3 regions of the Pannonibacter tanglangensis genome follow, and region 3 is predicted to be linked to each of the others. Evidence: riboswitches for the same ligand, from Rfam matches in the RefSeq annotation. Region 3 holds a riboswitch; each other region holds the start of a gene.

What was found. A riboswitch is a leader RNA that binds a small molecule or an ion and turns the genes downstream of it on or off. The one in region 3 is predicted to bind cobalamin.
Positions count from the first base shown of each region.
Region 1: linked by a shared signal. The riboswitch ahead of GWI72_RS19450 (DUF1636 family protein) and the one ahead of GWI72_RS16340 (hypothetical protein) in region 3 are both predicted to bind cobalamin.
Region 2: linked by a shared signal. The riboswitch ahead of GWI72_RS00530 (TonB-dependent receptor plug domain-containing protein) and the one ahead of GWI72_RS16340 (hypothetical protein) in region 3 are both predicted to bind cobalamin.

Region 1 is NZ_JAABLQ010000004.1:183,439-189,190, forward strand. Features, by position in the region: gene GWI72_RS19435 (FecCD family ABC transporter permease) at 1-976, opposite strand, end outside; gene GWI72_RS19440 (ABC transporter substrate-binding protein) at 954-1,889, opposite strand; gene GWI72_RS19445 (ABC transporter ATP-binding protein) at 1,908-2,675, opposite strand; gene GWI72_RS19450 (DUF1636 family protein) at 2,672-3,115, opposite strand; cobalamin riboswitch at 3,151-3,382, opposite strand; gene GWI72_RS19455 (RES domain-containing protein) at 3,478-4,176, opposite strand; gene GWI72_RS19460 (MbcA/ParS/Xre antitoxin family protein) at 4,173-4,562, opposite strand; gene GWI72_RS19465 (response regulator transcription factor) at 4,639-5,589, opposite strand; gene GWI72_RS19470 (hybrid sensor histidine kinase/response regulator) at 5,582-5,752, opposite strand, start outside.
Region 2 is NZ_JAABLQ010000001.1:115,100-120,851, reverse strand. Features, by position in the region: gene GWI72_RS00540 (amidohydrolase family protein) at 1-1,204, shown strand, start outside; gene murJ (murein biosynthesis integral membrane protein MurJ) at 1,201-2,739, opposite strand; cobalamin riboswitch at 2,914-3,129, shown strand; gene GWI72_RS00530 (TonB-dependent receptor plug domain-containing protein) at 3,286-5,244, shown strand; gene GWI72_RS00525 (DUF7676 family protein) at 5,256-5,752, shown strand, end outside.
Region 3 is NZ_JAABLQ010000002.1:350,592-356,343, forward strand. Features, by position in the region: gene GWI72_RS16330 (ABC transporter substrate-binding protein) at 1-1,064, shown strand, start outside; gene glpK (glycerol kinase GlpK) at 1,185-2,720, shown strand; cobalamin riboswitch at 2,783-3,003, shown strand; gene GWI72_RS16340 (hypothetical protein) at 3,122-3,670, shown strand; gene GWI72_RS16345 (Gfo/Idh/MocA family protein) at 3,745-4,863, opposite strand; gene GWI72_RS16350 (MurR/RpiR family transcriptional regulator) at 4,965-5,752, shown strand, end outside.

The sequences.
Region 1 (5,752 bases), on a different contig from region 3:
CGCGCGCGCAGATGTCGGCGAGGATCAGGAACAGGGCTCCGGCCAGCGCCGACAGCGGGATGACGCGGGCATTGTCGCCCCCGGCAATCAGGCGCACCAGATGCGGCATCATCAGGCCGACGAAGCCGATGATGCCGGAGAAGGCGACGCAGACCCCCGTGACGAGCGCTCCGGCGACAAACACCGACAGGCGGAGCCGCGTGACAGGGACGCCAAGGGTCGAGGCGGTCTCGTCGCCCAGGGTAACGGCGTTGAGCGCGCCGGCCTTGAACCACAGCCACAGGCCGCAGGGCACCAGCACCGCAAGCGGGTAGATCAGGTGGTTCCATTGCGCGAGGCCAAGCCCGCCCAGCATCCAGAACACCACCGTGTGGGTGGCCTTCGGGTCAGCCAGGAAGATCAGGATGTTGGCCAGCGCCATGATGATGAAGGAGACGGCGACGCCCGCCAGCACCAGCCGGTCCGGCGAGCCGGCGCGGGCGACCTTCACCACGCCCAGCACGATGGCGGTTGCCACCAGCGCACCGGCAAAGGCCAGCAGCGGCACGGTCAGGAGGCCAAGGAACAGCCCCGTGTGCAGCAGCGCCAGGATCGCGCCGAAGGCCGCGCCCGACGAAATGCCGAGCAGGTGCGGATCCGCGAGGGGGTTGCGGGTGACCGACTGCAGCACCGCGCCGGTGACCGCAAGTCCTGCCCCGACGAGGGCGGCGAGCAGCGCCCGGGGGAAGCGGATGTCCCAGACAATCGCTTCCCGGGCCGCTGTCCAGGTCTTGGTCACGGAGCCGGGCAAGAGCTTGTTGGCCACGATCCCGGCGACATCGCCGAGGGGCACGGAAATGGCCCCCACGGCGACGGCGGTCAGGATGGCAAGGACGAGGAGGCCCAGGCCGACCACGCCGGTGAGCAGCACCGGCCAGAGCCGGTGTTGCTCGCCCGGGACGGCGGCCGCTGCCTCACTTTCCAGCGAAACCGTCAACGAGCTTCTCCACGGCGCGGATGTTGCGGGGGCCAGGCGTCGCCTCGACATATTCGAGCACCACGAAGCGGTCATTCTTCACGGCATCGACATTGGCGAAGGCCGGGTTGGCCTTGAGGAAGGCGATCTTCTGCTCGGCGGTGACGTTGCCGTAGTTCACGATCACGATCACTTCCGGGTTGCGGTCGACCACGGGCTCCCAGGCGACGGTGGCCCAGCTCTTGTCCAGGTCATCCATGATGTTCTTGCCGCCGGCAGCCTCGATCAGCGCGGTCGGCATGGCGTAGCGGCCGGCGGTGAAGGGGGTGTCCTCGCCGCTGTCATAGACGAAGACGCGCAAGGGATTGGACTTGTCGACCTTGGCGGTGGCCTCGGCCAGCTTTGCCTCGTAACCGGCGACCAATTCCTTTGCCTTGTTCTCGACGCCGAAGATGCGGCCGAGGTTGAGCAGGTCGTTGTACATGTCGGCCATGGAGATCTTCTCCTTCGGGCCGATATGGATGCAGCTTTCGGTGAGCTCGTAGACCTGGATGCCGAAGGGGGCGAGGGTCTCGGGCGTGACCTCGCCGCCGACCTTCATGCCGTAGTTCCAGCCAGCGAAATAGAAGTCGGCCTCGGCGCCGAGCAGCACTTCCTTGGTCGGGTATTTTTCCGAAAGCTCGGGCAGCTCGGTAACGCCCTTGCGCATTTCCTCATCCAGCGTCTTCCAGCCGGACACGCCGGTGTAGCCGGCCATGCGGTCGGTCAGGCCGAGCACCAGCATCATTTCGGTGAGGTTGACGTCGTTGGAAATGGCGCGCTTCGGCGCGGCCTCGAAGGTCACGTCGCGGTTGCAGCTCTTCACGGTCACCGGATAGGCCGCGGCGGCCACGGTGGAGAGCAGGAAGGCGGCAAGGGCAAGTTTCAGACGCATGTCAGTGGGTCTCTTCAGTCAGAGGTGAAAGGAGAAGCGGGGGTGTTGCCCGCTGAGATCGATCCGCGAGCGCACGGAAAAGGCGCCCGCGATGTGGGCTTCGGTGAAGACCTCGGCCGGGGCGCCTTCGGTCAGGACGCGGCCGCCGGCAAGCAGCAGCACCCGGTCGGCATATTCGGCGGCGAGCGTCAGGTCGTGCAGGGTGGTGATCACCGTGAGGCCGAGGCCCCGCAGCAGTGCCATCAGCTCGAGCTGGTGGCGGATGTCGAGGTGGTTGGTCGGCTCGTCCAGGATCAGAAGCTTGGGGGCCTGGGCCAGCGCCCGGGCCACCATCACGCGCTGGCGCTCGCCACCCGACAGGGTGCCGAAGGGCCGTTCGGCCAGAGCGTTGAGATGCAGGCGGGCGAGCGCATGGGCAATCGCATCGCGGTCGGCCGACCCGGCCGCGCTGAGACCGCGCTGATGCGGCAGACGCCCGAGCGCCACGATCTGGCGCACGGTCAGGGCAAAATCCGTCGGCTGCTCCTGCAGTACGGCAGCGATCCGGCAGGCGACATCGCGGGCGGGCAGGCTCCAGATGTCGGTGCCTTCCAGCCGGACATGCCCGCGGCGGGGACGATGGAAGCGGTAGAGCAGCCGCAGCAGCGACGACTTGCCGGCTCCGTTGGCACCGCAGATCGCCAGCACCTCGCCCTGGTTGAGCGTGAGGCTGATGTCGGCCAGAAGGTCAGGCCGGCCGCGCGGTCCCCAGCAGAGGCCTTCCGCCTCGAAAAAGGGCGCGCTCATGTGCAGGCATCGGCATCCGGGGGAAGCACCCGGCCGGAGGCGGGGATGCGCGCGAGGGCGGTGCGGGCCAGCTTGCCGGGCCGCTCCGAGGCCTTGCACCAGCCGTCGGGAAGCTCCTCGTACTGGCGGGCAAAGCGGGCAATGTCCTCGGCATCGGCGAGCTCCATGTCACCGAAGAGCCAGGTGGTCTTGTCCTGCGACTGGAGGGCGATGGCGCAGGGCCGGCCGCAGGCGGCCATGCACTCGATGCCGCCGACGCGCCAGGCGGCATCTGCGGCCATCTGTGCCGCAAGCTCTGCCAGAAGCGCCTTGCCGGGACGCTCTTCACTGCCGCGCGGGCGGCAGGTCACGCAGACCACCAGCTCGTGCGTCTGCTGTGCGGGATGCCGGTCATCTCCGGCCATAGGGGATTGGGCCTTGATCGGCCGTTGAATGGTCACCGTGTTGCTCCTTCCGGGACACCCCGCCCGGTGGCTGTTGTGGATCGGTGATGGCAGGTCTCCTGACTTGCGGGTCGTCGCCTTGCCCTGCCTTCCCATCCCGTGCCGGTCGTACGGCACTTGGGACAGTGGCTGTCTGGGGTCGGCTCTCCGCCTACAGTTGCGGGGGCAGTCACGGACTTGGCGCCTGTTGGCTACACCGTACCGTGTTCCCTTTTCACCCGGCGAAGCGCTTGTTCGCCGGGAACCATCACGGTGAATGATCAGGGCAGGGGCGTGTGTTGTCAAGGCAATGCCACCGGGTTTGGACAAGACCACCCGGTGTGTACATGTAATGTAATTACGTTACAAGCGCGGACTGCCTAGCCGGCGTCCATCTCGACGGAGAAGTGCGGCGTGCCCGACCAGCGCAATGTCCAGCTGGCGCCCGGCCGCACGTTCTGGATGATGCCGGGATCGAAGGCGACGAAGCAGCGGCCGCCCGGCTGGCGCACGGACGGGTAGAGCAGGCCGCGATGTCCCTGACGGCGCAGAGTGGCCGCCAGCGCCTGGCCAGCCGGATAGCCGGCCGCGGGTTCCGCCGCCAGCGCCGGGTGCTCGGGCGTGTCCGTCAGGTCCGGGAAGTCGCCGATGAAGTCGGCGAGGAGTTCCACATAGGCGGCTTCCGCGTGGAAATGGCCGATGTAGGAGAGTTCCCGCGTGCGGTGAAACCCCACCTCGGCGGCAGAGGTCAGTGGATCATAGGCACAGTACCACGCGCCGCGGTCGCCGGCGTTGAAGCGGTTGCCGGTCGGCCGCGTGTAGACAAACGCGGCGTTGATGTGGGTCTCGCCATAGAGGGCGAGATCGGCCTTGCGGCGGAGGAACGCCAGCTCCCGCCTGTCGATGCCGGGGCTGCCCTCCCGCTCGGCCTTCAGCCGCGCATTGGTCAGGCCTTCCAGCTCGGCCAGGATTTCCGCTTCCCGGTCGCTGTCGACAAGACCGCGCAGCACGGGCGGCTTGTGGTGTGTTTTCGAGATCAGCCGGATCAGGGCGCGGTCGGCGATCGCGGTGAGCTTCACGCGCCACCTCGGAGGGCATCGAGATAGGTCCGCACGCTGAGGATCTTCGGCAGGCCGCCGTCGATCATCGCGTCGACCGGGCGCTGGCCGTCAAATTCCGGCCCGGTGTTGGGCAGCCTGATCCAGCGGTCGGCAAGATCCGGACTGAAGTAGAGTTGCAGCGACTTGTAGATGCCGATGAGGGCGCTGAGGCGCAACAGCTGATCGCGGGTCAGCTCGCCCCGGAAGTTCGCGGACTTGGCGCGTTTCCAGGAGGAGTCCGACATGTCGCACAGACCTGCGGCCTCGCGAACCGTCAACGACCAGGCGTCGGCAATGCGGCTGTAGGCCTTGAGGCCGACGGCCTGAAGGTCGTCGACGGGCCGGGGCTTGAGAGCAGCTTCCATGCGGTCACCGTGCCAGTGAGCGTCGATACGCTCAAGATGGATCATATGGACCAGAATACAAGGTCAAATGATCCGGCTAGAGGTCCCTAAGCACCTCGCTGGCCCGGACGGCGGCGGAGGCGCGGTTCTCGACACCGAGTTTGACGTAGATCTGCTCGAGGTGCTTGTTCACCGTGCGCGGGCTGAGGCCGAGAATGTCGCCGATGTCCTTGTTGGACTTGCCGCGCGAGATCCAGGTCAGGACATCCGCCTCGCGCGGCGTGAGACCGAAGCGCTGGCGCAGGGCGTCCGTCTGGCCGGGGTGGCTGGCGCTGGTCAGGCGGAACAGGTGCTCGTCGGCGCTGATCGAGCCGATGGGGGCGAATTCATACTGGCCGGCGGGCCCGAGATCGAGCACCAGCGGGTCGGGCCGTCCCGTCGCCTGTCGGCTTGCGGCGGCGATCCAGCCGGCCAGCGCGGTTCGGATACGGTCCAGCGCGGTTTCGCCTGCAGCAACCGTGCCTCGGTCCAGGGCTTCGAGAACCTGGCTGGTCTGCGGTGTGGACCACTTGATGTTGCCGTCCGCGCTGACGGCGATCAGGTGCCGGCCTGCGGCATCGAGCGCGATGCGCGCGCTCTGGACCTGGCGCGCATTGGCAAGGTGCACCCGGATGCGGGCCTGCAGCTCGTCGAGATTGATCGGCTTGGTGAGAAAGTCGACGCCGCCGCTTTCCAGCGCATGCACCACATGCTCGGTCTCGCTGAGGCCGGTCATGAAGATCACCGGCACATGCTCCAGCCCGCGCCGGGCCTTGAGCAGACGGCAGGTCTCGAAGCCGTCGGGTGCGGGCATCACCGCGTCCATCAGAACCATGTCCGGCGTGATGCGGTCGCAGATGGCCAGCGCGGCGGTGCCGGAGGTGGCGACCAGCACGGTGACGCCGGAGGTCTCCAGAGCCTTTGTCAGGAAGCCGAGGGTCTCGGGGGAATCGTCCACCACGAGGACGATGTCGCGCGAGGCAGCGGGGGATCCGGCGGCGTCAGTCATGGGGGGCTGTGTCCTCGAGGATCTTGCGATAGCCGGCAAAGTCGAACTGTTCGATGCTTGTGCGAAGACGGGCGATGAGAGCGGCATCCGCGCCCGCGCTGTCCAGCTCGCTGAGCTTGGCCTCGATGCCATGGACATAGCCGATGTCGCCGAGGCTGATCAG
Region 2 (5,752 bases), on a different contig from region 3:
GGTCGGCCGGATCGAGGCAGCCGCGCAGGCCAGCGCCGGACGGGTCATCGACGCCAGCGGCGACCTCGTGTCGCCCCCCTTTGTCGACCCGCATTTCCACATGGACGCGACGCTGTCCTACGGCCTGCCGCGCGTGAATGCCTCCGGCACGCTGCTGGAGGGCATTTCGCTCTGGGGGGAATTGCGCGAGATCGCCAGCGTCGAGGACATGGTGGCCCGGGCGCTGACCTATTGCGACTGGGCCGTGTCGATGGGCCTGCTCGCCATCCGCACCCATGTCGACACCACGCCGGACCATCTGCGCGGCGTCGAGGCGATGCTGGAGGTGAAGCGCAAGGTCGCGCCCTATCTCGACCTGCAGCTGGTCGCTTTCCCGCAGGACGGGCTCTACCGCACCAAGACGGGACGGGAGAATGTCCTTCGCGCGCTCGACATGGGCGTCGATGTGGTCGGCGGCATCCCGCATTTCGAGCGCACGATGGAGGATGGCGCGGCCTCGGTGAAGGATCTCGCCCGCATCGCCGCCGAGCGCGGGCTGATGCTGGACCTCCACTGCGACGAGACCGACGATCCGATGAGCCGCCATGTCGAGACGCTGGCCGCCGAGGTGACCCGGCACGGGCTTGGCGGACGCGCCGCCGGCAGCCACCTCACGTCCATGCATTCCATGGACAATTACTACGTCTCCAAGCTGCTGCCGCTGATCGCCGAAAGCGGCATGACGGCGATCCCGAACCCGTTGATCAACATCACCCTGCAGGGCCGGCACGACACCTTCCCGAAGCGGCGCGGCCTGACGCGGGTGAAGGAGATGCAGGCGCTTGGCATCACGGTCGGCTGGGGCCAGGACTGCGTGCTGGACCCCTGGTACTCGCTCGGCACCGCCGACATGCTGGATGTGGCCTTCATGGGCCTGCATGTGGCGCAGATGACGCACCCTGAGGAAATGGCCCGCTGTTTCCGCATGGTGACGGAAGACAACGCCAGGATCATGAACCTTGAGGGCTACGGCCTGAAGCCCGGCTGCATGGCCTCGCTGGTGGTGCTGGACGCCGGCACGCCGACCGAAGCGCTGCGCCTCAGGCCCGACCGGCTCGCCGTGGTCTCCAAGGGCAAGGTGGTGGCCGAACGCAGCCGCAACGACGCCCGCCTCAGCCTTGCTGGCCGCCCGGCAAGCGTCCGCCGGCGGCACCCGGCCGCCTAACGCCGCGACCGGGCCAGGCGGCGGACGACGAGGAGCCCGCCGCCGAGCACGACCGCATAGGCCCCGAAGGACAGGGCAGCGGCCAGCGCCAGCCAGACGAGCCCGGCAGCAAGCGCCGGCAGGAGCAGCAGCACGTCCTCGACGGGCGCGAGCAGATCCGGCATGCCCCAGAGCACGAGGGCCATGGTGACGGCGGCCGCCGGAACCAGCACCTTGTCGGCCAGCGCGAAGGGGCTGACATAGCCCCGCGTCCGGCACAGCACATAGAGCGTGACCGCGTAGATCCAGACACCGGCGGAGGTGCCCATGGCAAGGCCGGCCGCGCCATGCTCGGCGCTGAGCAGCGCCTTCAGCGCCACGTTGACGACGGTGGCCCCGGCCAGCGCCTTCAAGGGGGTGGTCATGTCGCCGCGCCCGTTGAAGGCCGCGACCAGCGTGCGGATGGCAAGGGCCGCCGGCAGGGCGACCGCATAGGCGGCCAGCACGGCGGCCGAACCGGCCGTCGCTGCCGCGTCGAAGGCGCCGCGCTGGAACAGCACCCGGATCGCGTCTTCGCCAAGGAAGGCCATGGCAAGACCGATGGGCAGGCCGACCATCAGGCAGATGCGAAGCGCGCGATCCATCACGCCGCGTGCCTTGTCCTCGGCACCGACGCCGGCGTCGCGGCCGATTTCCGGCAGGACAGCTGTGCCGAGCGCGATGCCGATCACGCCCAGCGGCAGCTGGTAGAGCCGGTCGGCATAGGCCAGATGCGCCAGTGCACCGGTCGGCAGGAAGCTGGCGAGGATCGTGTCGGCAAAGACGGCGACCTGCACCACGCCGGCCGTCAGCAAAGCGGGTCCGAGCCGTTTAAAGAACAGCGCCACCTCGCCGTCGCGGCGCGGCAGCGGCAGGGAAAAGCCGAGGCCGGCGCGGGCGACGGCCGCGGTGAGCAGGATCACCTGCAGGACCCCGCCGGCCAGCGTGCCCCAGGCGGCCGCATGGGCCGCATCGGGGAACCACTGCACCGAGAAGAAGGCCGCGATCATGGCGAGGTTCAGCAGGATCGGGGCGGCGGCAGCGGCGGCAAACTTGCGCTCGGCATTGAGCACGCCGGACATCAGCGTGACGACGGACATGCACAGGAGATAGGGGAAGGTGATGCGGGTGAGGTCGATGGCAAGCGCCCGCACGCCCTCCTCGCCCGTGCCGAGGCCGGGCGCCAGCAGGAACACCAGCCAGCCGGTGGCAAGGAGCGCCAGCGCCAGCAGGACAAGGTTCACCAGCATCAGCCAGGACAGCATCTGCGAGCGGAAGGCCCGCGCGCGCGCCTCCCCGTCCCGCTCCAGCGTCGCGGCATAGGTGGGCACGAAGGCGGCGTTGAAGGCGCCTTCCGCGACGATGGCGCGGAAATGGTTGGGCAGGCGGAAGGCGATCAGGAAGGCATCGGCGAGCGGCCCGGCACCAAGCACGCTGGCCATGACCAGATCGCGCAGGAAGCCGAACAAGCGGCTGACCAGCGTCCAGCCCCCGATGACACTCAGCCGCCGCAACATGACCCAGTCCCCAATCAACGCATTTGCAATGGCCGTGAGGCTTAGGCCCGGGCCGGGAAAATGACCAGCGGTTTCTTGTGCCGCCCGCCGGAAGACGCGGCGCGTCAGCTGATCCGTCCTGCTTTGGGTGGAAGAGCGGATGTGCAACCTTGACAGGCAGCGCGAGCGACCGGCATGTTGCGACGCGAACGTGGTTCCGTCGAAGGACGGATGAAAAGGGAACACGGTGAGGCGTACCCATCAGGGACCGAGACCGTGGCTGCCCCCGCAACTGTGAACGGAGAGTGTGCGTCTACTCATGCCACTGGGAGGCCCAAGGCCAGATCCCGGGAAGGCGGACGCACACGGCGACCCGTGAGCCAGGAGACCTGCCGCGCTCAGTCACCCGGCCTTCGATACGGGGTGTGTCGAGGCGCGGTTTCCCGTTGAGGTGACACCCAAACCTTGCCGTCCTTTGGGCGGACGCTTACCCGCGTCCGTTTGCCAGGCGGTGCGTCTTCCTATGCTGGCGCGGGCACTGCCCGCCGCCAAACGCGGGTGTTTGTCATGAAGAACCGGTTCACCACCGGCATTGCCTTGCCGTGCCTTCTGGCCGGCGGGCTCATCCCTGCCCTGTCCCTCACCGCCGTCACGTCTGCGGCCGCAGAGCCGGAACAGCTTGAAGCCATCGTCATCAGCGCCGGCCGGACGCCTCTGGAAGCGGAGAAGGTCGGACGCGCCACGACCGTGATCACGGGCGCGAGCCTCGAAAAATCGCAGGTCCGCTATGTTGCCGATGCGCTGCGGCAGGTGCCGGGCGTTGCCGTCTCGCGGACGGGGTCTTTCGGCGGCCTCACGCAGATCCGTTTGCGTGGTTCGGAATCCAACCATGTGCTGGTCCTGATCGACGGCGTCGAGGTGGCCTCGTCGTCGTCGGGGGAATATGACTTCGGTGGCCTTCAGGTCTCTGACATCGACCGGATCGAAGTGCTGCGTGGACCGCAGGGCGCCCTTTATGGCTCGAACGCCACATCCGGCGTGATTCACATCGTGACCAAGGGCGGCATCCGGAACGGTCAACGGATCACGGCCCGCAGCGAGGTCGGGACCGACAAGACGGTCTTGACCGACCTGCTGGTCCAGGGCGGCAATGACCGCATCGACGGGGCCTTCTCGGCGACGCTGCGGCGAACCGACGGCTTCAACATCTCCGACTATGGCAAGGAGAAGGACGGCGACCGCAACGTCACCTTGAACGGCAAGGTGCGGGCCGACCTGACCGAAACGCTGGTGCTTGACGCCAACCTGCGCTTCGTCACCCGCAAGTCAGACACCGACGACCAGGACTTTGCCTTTCCCGACCGTCCGACGCAGGGCCAGGTGATCGATACCTTTAGCCACAACAAGACACGCGAGGTCTATGGTGGCGCGGGGCTGACATGGTCCCTGTTCGAGGATCTGTTCGTGCAGCGGGCGCGGGTCGAGTACACCGATCTTCATCGCCGCGGCTTCAACTCGAACAACCGCAACGGCAACGACGACAACCGCCTGCACCTCAGCTACCAGGGCACGCTTGCCTTCCAGACCGAGAGCTTCCTGCAGGCTGCCCACAGCCTCACCGGCGCCGTCGAGTGGGAGCGCGAGACCTACCGGAATGCCTATCCGGGCAGCCCCGATCAGGGCCGGCGGCAACAGCGCGACCTGTCGGGCTATGTCGGCGAGTACCGGCTGGAGCTTCTGGAGCGGATCTTCCTGTCCGGTGCGTTGCGCTATGACCGCAACGAACAATTCAAGGACACTCTCACCTACAACGCCTCGGCCGCCTACCTCCATCAGGAGACCGGCACACGGGTGCATGCCTCGATCGGCACGGGTGTGACCAACCCGACATTCTTCGAGCAGTTCGGCTTCCAGCCCTCGCGCTTTGTCGGCAATCCGAACCTGACACCGGAAGAGAACTTCGGCTGGGACATTGGCGTGGAGCAGAAGCTTCTCGACGGGCGGCTGACCGTCGACGTGACTTACTTCCGCGAACGTCTTGAGGATGAGATCCAGACGCGCTTCCTGCCAGGCTTCGCCTCGAGCCCGTTCAACCTGCAGGGCACCAGCAAGCGCCAGGGCGTCGAAGTGTCAGCCACCGCTCAGATCCTCGACGGCCTGACCGCCCGCGCGTCCTACACCTATCTCGATGCCCGTGAGCCGAACGGCCAGAAGGAAGTCCGCAGGCCGATGCACAGCGGGGCAGCGGGACTGCAGTACACATTCCTCGACGGCCGCGCCTCTGCCTTCGTCGACGCTGTCTACAACGGACAACAGATGGACAGCGAGTGGGTGAACGCCACACCCCGCAGCCGCGTGAAACTTGACGACTATCTGCTCGTCAATCTCGGCGCCGACTACAAGCTCAATGACAACTTCACGCTCTACGGCCGGGTCGAGAATGCCTTCGACCAGACCTACGAGGAGGTCTACGGCTACAACACCCAGGGCGCGACCGCTTTCGTCGGCATCAAGGGCACCTTCTGAGGAGATCGCGCATGACCATGACTGCAGACTCAAGCCCGCAGGCAGCCGTCCTTTTGCTCCCTGTTGCCGGCCCTGCACCGACAGACGTTCGCAGGGACGCGGAAGGCAAGATCAGCCGCGAGATCTGGGACATTCCGGCAACGCAGGAGGTTCTCGAACCCCTGCTGCGCGAGATTTTCGAGGAACACTGGCAGGGCATCCGGTTTGGCCCGATCATCGAAGGGGCGGCCTATGAATGGAAGTGCCCCGGCGCTCCGGTGAAGATCAGCCTGTTCGACGCCTACCTGACGGTGATGTTCGCCAATGGCGGGCATTTTCACCTGTGCATCGGCGAAAACATGGGCTCGCCGAAGTTTCCGACGCCAGAGGAGAAGCGGCGGCACCGCAAGCCTTCACGAGCGTCGTTCTTCCGCAGCTTCGGACGCGATGGCAAGCCGGTGAGCTGGGGCTTCGAGATGGTCAATGGCGCAGGTGAACCGATGATCTCGGTGTTCCTGCCCAATCCCTT
Region 3 (5,752 bases):
CGGTCAACTGGTCTGCCTACGAGGACATCGCCGAGTTCTTCACCGGCCGCGAGATCGACGGCAAGAAGGTCTATGGCCACATGGACTACGGCAAGAAGGACCCGTCGCTCGGCTGGCGCTTCACCGATGCGTGGCTGTCGATGGCCGGTGCCGGCGACAAGGGCGAGCCGAACGGCCTGCCGGTCGACGAGTGGGGCATCCGCGTCAACGAGAACTTCCAGCCGGTCGGCTCCTGCGTGACCCGCGGCGGCGACACCAACGGCCCGGCTGCCGTCTACTCGATCACCAAGTACATCGAGTGGCTGAACAAGTACGCGCCCCCGGCCGCTGCCGGCATGGTGTTCGGCGAAGCCGGCCCGGTGCCTGCCCAGGGCGAGATCGCCCAGCAGATGTTCTGGTACACCGCCTTCACCGCCGACATGGTGAAGCCGGGTCTGCCGGTCGTGAACGAGGACGGCACGCCGAAGTGGCGCATGGCGCCCTCGCCGCATGGCGTGTACTGGGAAGAAGGCATGAAGGTCGGTTACCAGGACGCCGGTTCCTGGACGCTGATGAAGTCCACCCCGGTGGACCGCGCCAAGGCGGCCTGGCTCTACGCCCAGTTCGTCACCTCCAAGACCGTGGACGTGAAGAAGAGCCATGTCGGCCTCACCTTCATCCGCGAGTCCACGCTGCAGCATGACAGCTTCACCGAGCGCGCACCGAAGCTTGGCGGCCTGATCGAGTTCTACCGCTCGCCGGCCCGTCTGCAGTGGTCGCCGACCGGCACCAACGTTCCGGACTACCCGAAGCTGGCCCAGCTGTGGTGGCAGAACATCGGCGACGCGTCGTCCGGTGCCAAGACCCCGCAGGAAGCCATGGACGCGCTCTGCGCCGAGCAGGAAAAGGTCCTGGAGCGTCTGGAACGCGCTGGCGTCCAGGGCGAGTTCGGCCCGAAGCTCAACGACGAGCAGACCGCCCAGTACTGGTTCGACCAGCCGGGCGCGCCGAAGGGTCCGATCCCGAACGAAAAGGAAAAGCCGATCACCGTCTCCTATGACGAGCTGATCGCCTCCTGGAAGTAACCCACAGACCCATGGACAACCGGGGGCGGGGCCGCAAGGTCCCGCCCTCGGGCTGACCGGCTCCGGAAACGCTTCGGACCGATCGACAATTGAGCCGGCCTCACCGGCCTGCTATCGGATATGACCAATCAAGACCTGCCGCACCAGGCGCTATCGGGGGAGGCCGACGTGACGCATATTCTCGCCATCGACCAGGGAACCACGTCCAGCCGCGCGATCCTGTTCGACACGTCGCTGAAGATCGTCGCCAGCGCGCAGGAGGAGTTTCCGCAGATCTACCCGCATCCCGGCTGGGTGGAACACGATCCGGCCGACCTTTGGTCGACGACGGCGGGGTCCTGCCGCGCGGCGATCGAGCGCGCCGGCAAGAGCGGGCACGACATTGCCGCCATCGGCATCACCAACCAGCGCGAGACCACCGTCGTCTGGGACCGTCACACCGGCCAGCCTGTCTACAATGCCATCGTCTGGCAGGACCGCCGCACGGCCGATCTCTGCCGCCGCCTCAAGGACGAGGGGCACGAGCCCATGGTGGCAGCCACGACCGGCCTGCTGCTCGATCCCTATTTCTCCGGCACCAAGCTGAAGTGGGTGCTCGACACCGTGGAGGGCGCAAGGGCGCGCGCGGAGCGCGGCGACCTGCTGTTCGGAACGGTCGACAGCTTCCTGATCTGGAAGCTGACCGGCGGCGCGGTGCATGTGACCGACGCCACCAACGCCGCCCGCACGCTGCTTTACGACATCCACAAGGGCGCCTGGAGCGCGGAGATCTGCAAGCTCCTCGACATCCCGATGGACATGCTGCCGGAGGTGAAGGACTGCGCTGCCGTCTTCGGCCACACCCGTGCAGACCTGTTCGGGCGCGAGATCCCCATCCTCGGCGTTGCCGGTGACCAGCAGGCGGCGACTGTCGGCCAGGCCTGCTTCCAGCCGGGCATGATGAAGTCCACCTACGGCACCGGCTGCTTTGCGCTGCTCAACACCGGTGACACGCCGGTGACCTCCAGAAGCCGCCTGCTGACGACCATCGCCTACCAGATTGGCGGCAAGCCGACCTATGCGCTGGAAGGCTCCATCTTCATTGCCGGTGCCGTCGTGCAGTGGCTGCGCGATGGTCTCAAGATCATCCGCGAGGCGAGGGAAACGCAGGCGCTGGCCGAAACTGCGGATCCCGGCCAGTCCGTCATCCTGGTGCCGGCCTTCACCGGTCTCGGCGCGCCTTACTGGCGCCCGGACTGCCGCGGCGCGATCTATGGTCTGACCCGCAACTCCGGGCCGGGGGAATTCGCCAAGGCGGCGCTGGAGAGCGTCGGCTACCAGACCCGCGACTTGCTGGAGGCCATGCGGGTGGACTGGGCCAACGCGGCCGGCCAGTCCGTGCTGCGTGTCGACGGCGGCATGAGCGCCAACAACTGGGCGATGCAGTTCCTGTCCGACATTCTCGGCGCTCCGGTGGACCGCCCGACGGTGCTGGAGACGACGGCGCTCGGTGCCGGCTGGCTGGCCGGCATGCAGGCCGGCGTCTATCCGGACATGGCCGGCTTTGCCGAGGGCTGGGCAATCGAGCGCCGCTTCGAGCCGCGAATCGACGAGGCGACCCGTGCCCGCAAGTATGAGGCCTGGAAGACGGCGGTTGCCGCAACCATGAGCCTCTGAACCCCGGATCCGCGCCGTCGGCTACACGGCCAAAGGGCGCTCTTGCAGCCCGGGGCCGGCTCGACTAGCCTTGTGGCGATGGTTCCTTCCGGTGCCGACTGGCGGCGGAAGGATGAAAAGGGAATCCGGTGCGGACAGACGCTGTGTCTGTCCAAATCCGGGACTGCCCCCGCAACTGTAGGCGGCGAGCATACCTGTCGGAACCACTGGCCCTCGCGGCCGGGAAGGGACAGGGGCGCGAAGACCCGCAAGTCAGGAGACCTGCCATCATCCCTTGAACCAAACCGGGCGGGGTGCCCCGGCAGGAGGCAAGATGGCACGCGCAGTATCCGGACCAAGATCCGGCCGCATCCAGCTTTGCGGCCTTGCCCACCCCGCGTCCGTTCGCGGAGGGCGACACGGTGGACTGCATTTCCCTTGATCTTGATCCAGACATCGCCGGCGAGAGAACTGCCGGCGCGCCCCATCCACACGGCGGTGACGGTTTCTCCACGTTCTGCCGCAACACCGGGCGCCCCTGCATCATGGCACGGCTGCTGGCGCGGCGGCTGGCGCTGGCCGGCGACATGGCCGACGCCCTTGACCTGGCGGAAACGGCGCTCTCCGGGCGTGTGCGCAGCGGCTGTCCGCAGTCTCAGACCGGAGACATGACCTGCATGATGGCCTTCACGGTCCGCAACGGGCTGGCCTATGTGTTCGGAGGCGTGGAGGGGCGTGAGCGCGTGGACGACCTTGTCCGCCTCGCGCAGAGCGCCTATCCGCCGGTGGCCGGGCTTGCGGCCTCGCGCGGCGCAGAGCCGGAGGTCGAGGTACGATTCGGGCCGGTGCTGGTGCCTGCAACCGTGCAGGTCACTGATCTGGCCGCACTTGCCGGGCCGACCGGCGCCATGGCCACAGGGCGCAAGGGTGGACGTGCCGCGCGCCACAGGGCCCTGCGCCCAGGACCCTGACTGGCGGGCTGACCGGGGCCGCTTGATCGGCGCAGGTGAGGCAGGCCGCCGCGGATGCGGCGGCCGCCGGCGGATCAGCCCAGAACGACGCGCTGTCCGGTGCGGGCGCTTTCGGCGATGCCGTGGATCACCTTCTCGAACTCCAGCGCGGCGGCGAAATCGGGATGCGGCCGCGTGCCGGTCGTGATGGCGGTGAGGAGTTCCGCCGCCTCGATGACTTTCAGGTCGTTGAAGCCGACCTGATGGCCGGGGGCCGGACAGAAGGCACCATAAACCCCGTGCTCGGGGCCGGACAGGATAGTGCGGAAGCCCTGCTCGGCCTTCGGCCCTTCGTTCACATAAAGCTGCAGCTCGTTCATGCGCTCCTGATCGAAGACCAGCATGCCCTTCGTGCCGTGCAGCTCGAAGCCGAGACGGTTCTTGCGGCCCCAGGCGGACCGGGACGTGGACAGGGAGCCGTGAACCCCGCTGGCAAAGCGCAGGAGGGCAGTGGCCGTGTCCTCGTTCTCCACCGCGCCGCGCCCGGAGCCATCGGGCAGGGGACGGGTCGTGTGGACCGTCTGCATGTCGGCAACAAGGCTTTCGATCGGACCGCAGAGGCCCGTCAGCATCGAGACGAGATGACAGCCGAGGTCGCCAAGCGTGCCGAGGCCGGCTTCCTCCAGGCGCGCGCGCCAGGTCCAGGCCAGATCGGGATCGGCCTGATAGTCCTCGTCGACAATGCCGCGCACATGCACGAGGCGGCCGATCCGCCCGGCTTCAACCAGCTTCTGTGCGTGACGGAAGGCCGGATTGCGGATGTAGTTGTAGCCGACCATCGTGGTCTTGCCGCTGGCTGCTGCGGCTGCCGCCATCGCCTCCCCATCCGCCAGCGTCAGGCCCATCGGCTTCTCGCACCAGACGTGCTTGCCGGCAGCCAGCGCGGCCAGGGCCATTTCCTTGTGGAAGCGGTTCGGGGTCGTGATGGAGACGATGTCCACCTGCGGATCCGTGACCAGGGCCCGCCAGTCATCCGTCGACCGGGCGAAGCCGAACTGGCTGGCAAAGCCTGTCGCCTTGTCGGCCGGCGTGTCGCACAGCAGTTCCAGCCGCACCTCGGGCACGGTTCCAAGCACCGCGCGGGCGTTGCGCCAGGCCAGGGCATGGGCCTTGCCCATGAAGCCCGTGCCGATGAGGCCAATCCCCAGGGTCATTCACAATCCTCCCGATACAAAATGGAATTTTTGTTCCAATTCTGTCATCGCGGCGTTATCGTGTTTTGTCAAGCAAGAACAGAACCCTGTAAGGAATGACGATGTCCCAACGCCCGGCTCCCCGCACCGTCGAAGCCTTCCATGCGCGTCTGCTGGAAGCATCGGAAACCTTGCCCAAGCGGCTGCGCCAGTGTGCGGAGTACCTGTCCGCCAACACCGACCGCATCGCGGTCTCCACCGTGGCGGACATGGCGCAGGCTGCGGGTGTCCAGCCGTCGGCGCTGATGCGCTTCTGCAAGATCCTCGGCTTCTCCGGCTATACGGAGATGCAGCGCCTGTTCCGCGATGCCTATTCGCAAGGCTGGCCGGACTATGCGACGCGTCTCAAGAACCTGCGCGAGAGCGGGGCCGGGAGCCCTTCCGCGCTTCTGGCCGAATTCATCGACGCTGGGCGCATGTCCTTGGAAAATCTGGCAAATACGGTCGATAGCCGCAGTCTCGACAAGGCCGTCAAGCTGCTGGCCGAGGCGGAGATGGTGCATATCATCGGCCTGCGCCGGACCTTTCCCGTGGCGGCCTATCTCGCCTATGCCTTCGAGAAGATGAGCGTGCCGGCCCTGTTGCATGATGCGGTTGGAAAGCTCGACCGCCGGCACGCCCTGCGGCCAGGGGACGCGCTGATCGCCATCACATTTGCCCCCTACAGCGCCGAAACGGTCGAGCTGGCGGAGGTTGCGCGGGGGCTTGATCTGCCGGTTATTGCCATCACGGACACGGTCATGAGCCCGCTGCAAAAGCTTGATGCGACAGTCCTTTCCGTTGCGGAGGTCGACTTCGGATCGTTCCGGGCCCTCTCGGCCACCCTGTCGCTTGCCATTGCCCTTGCTGT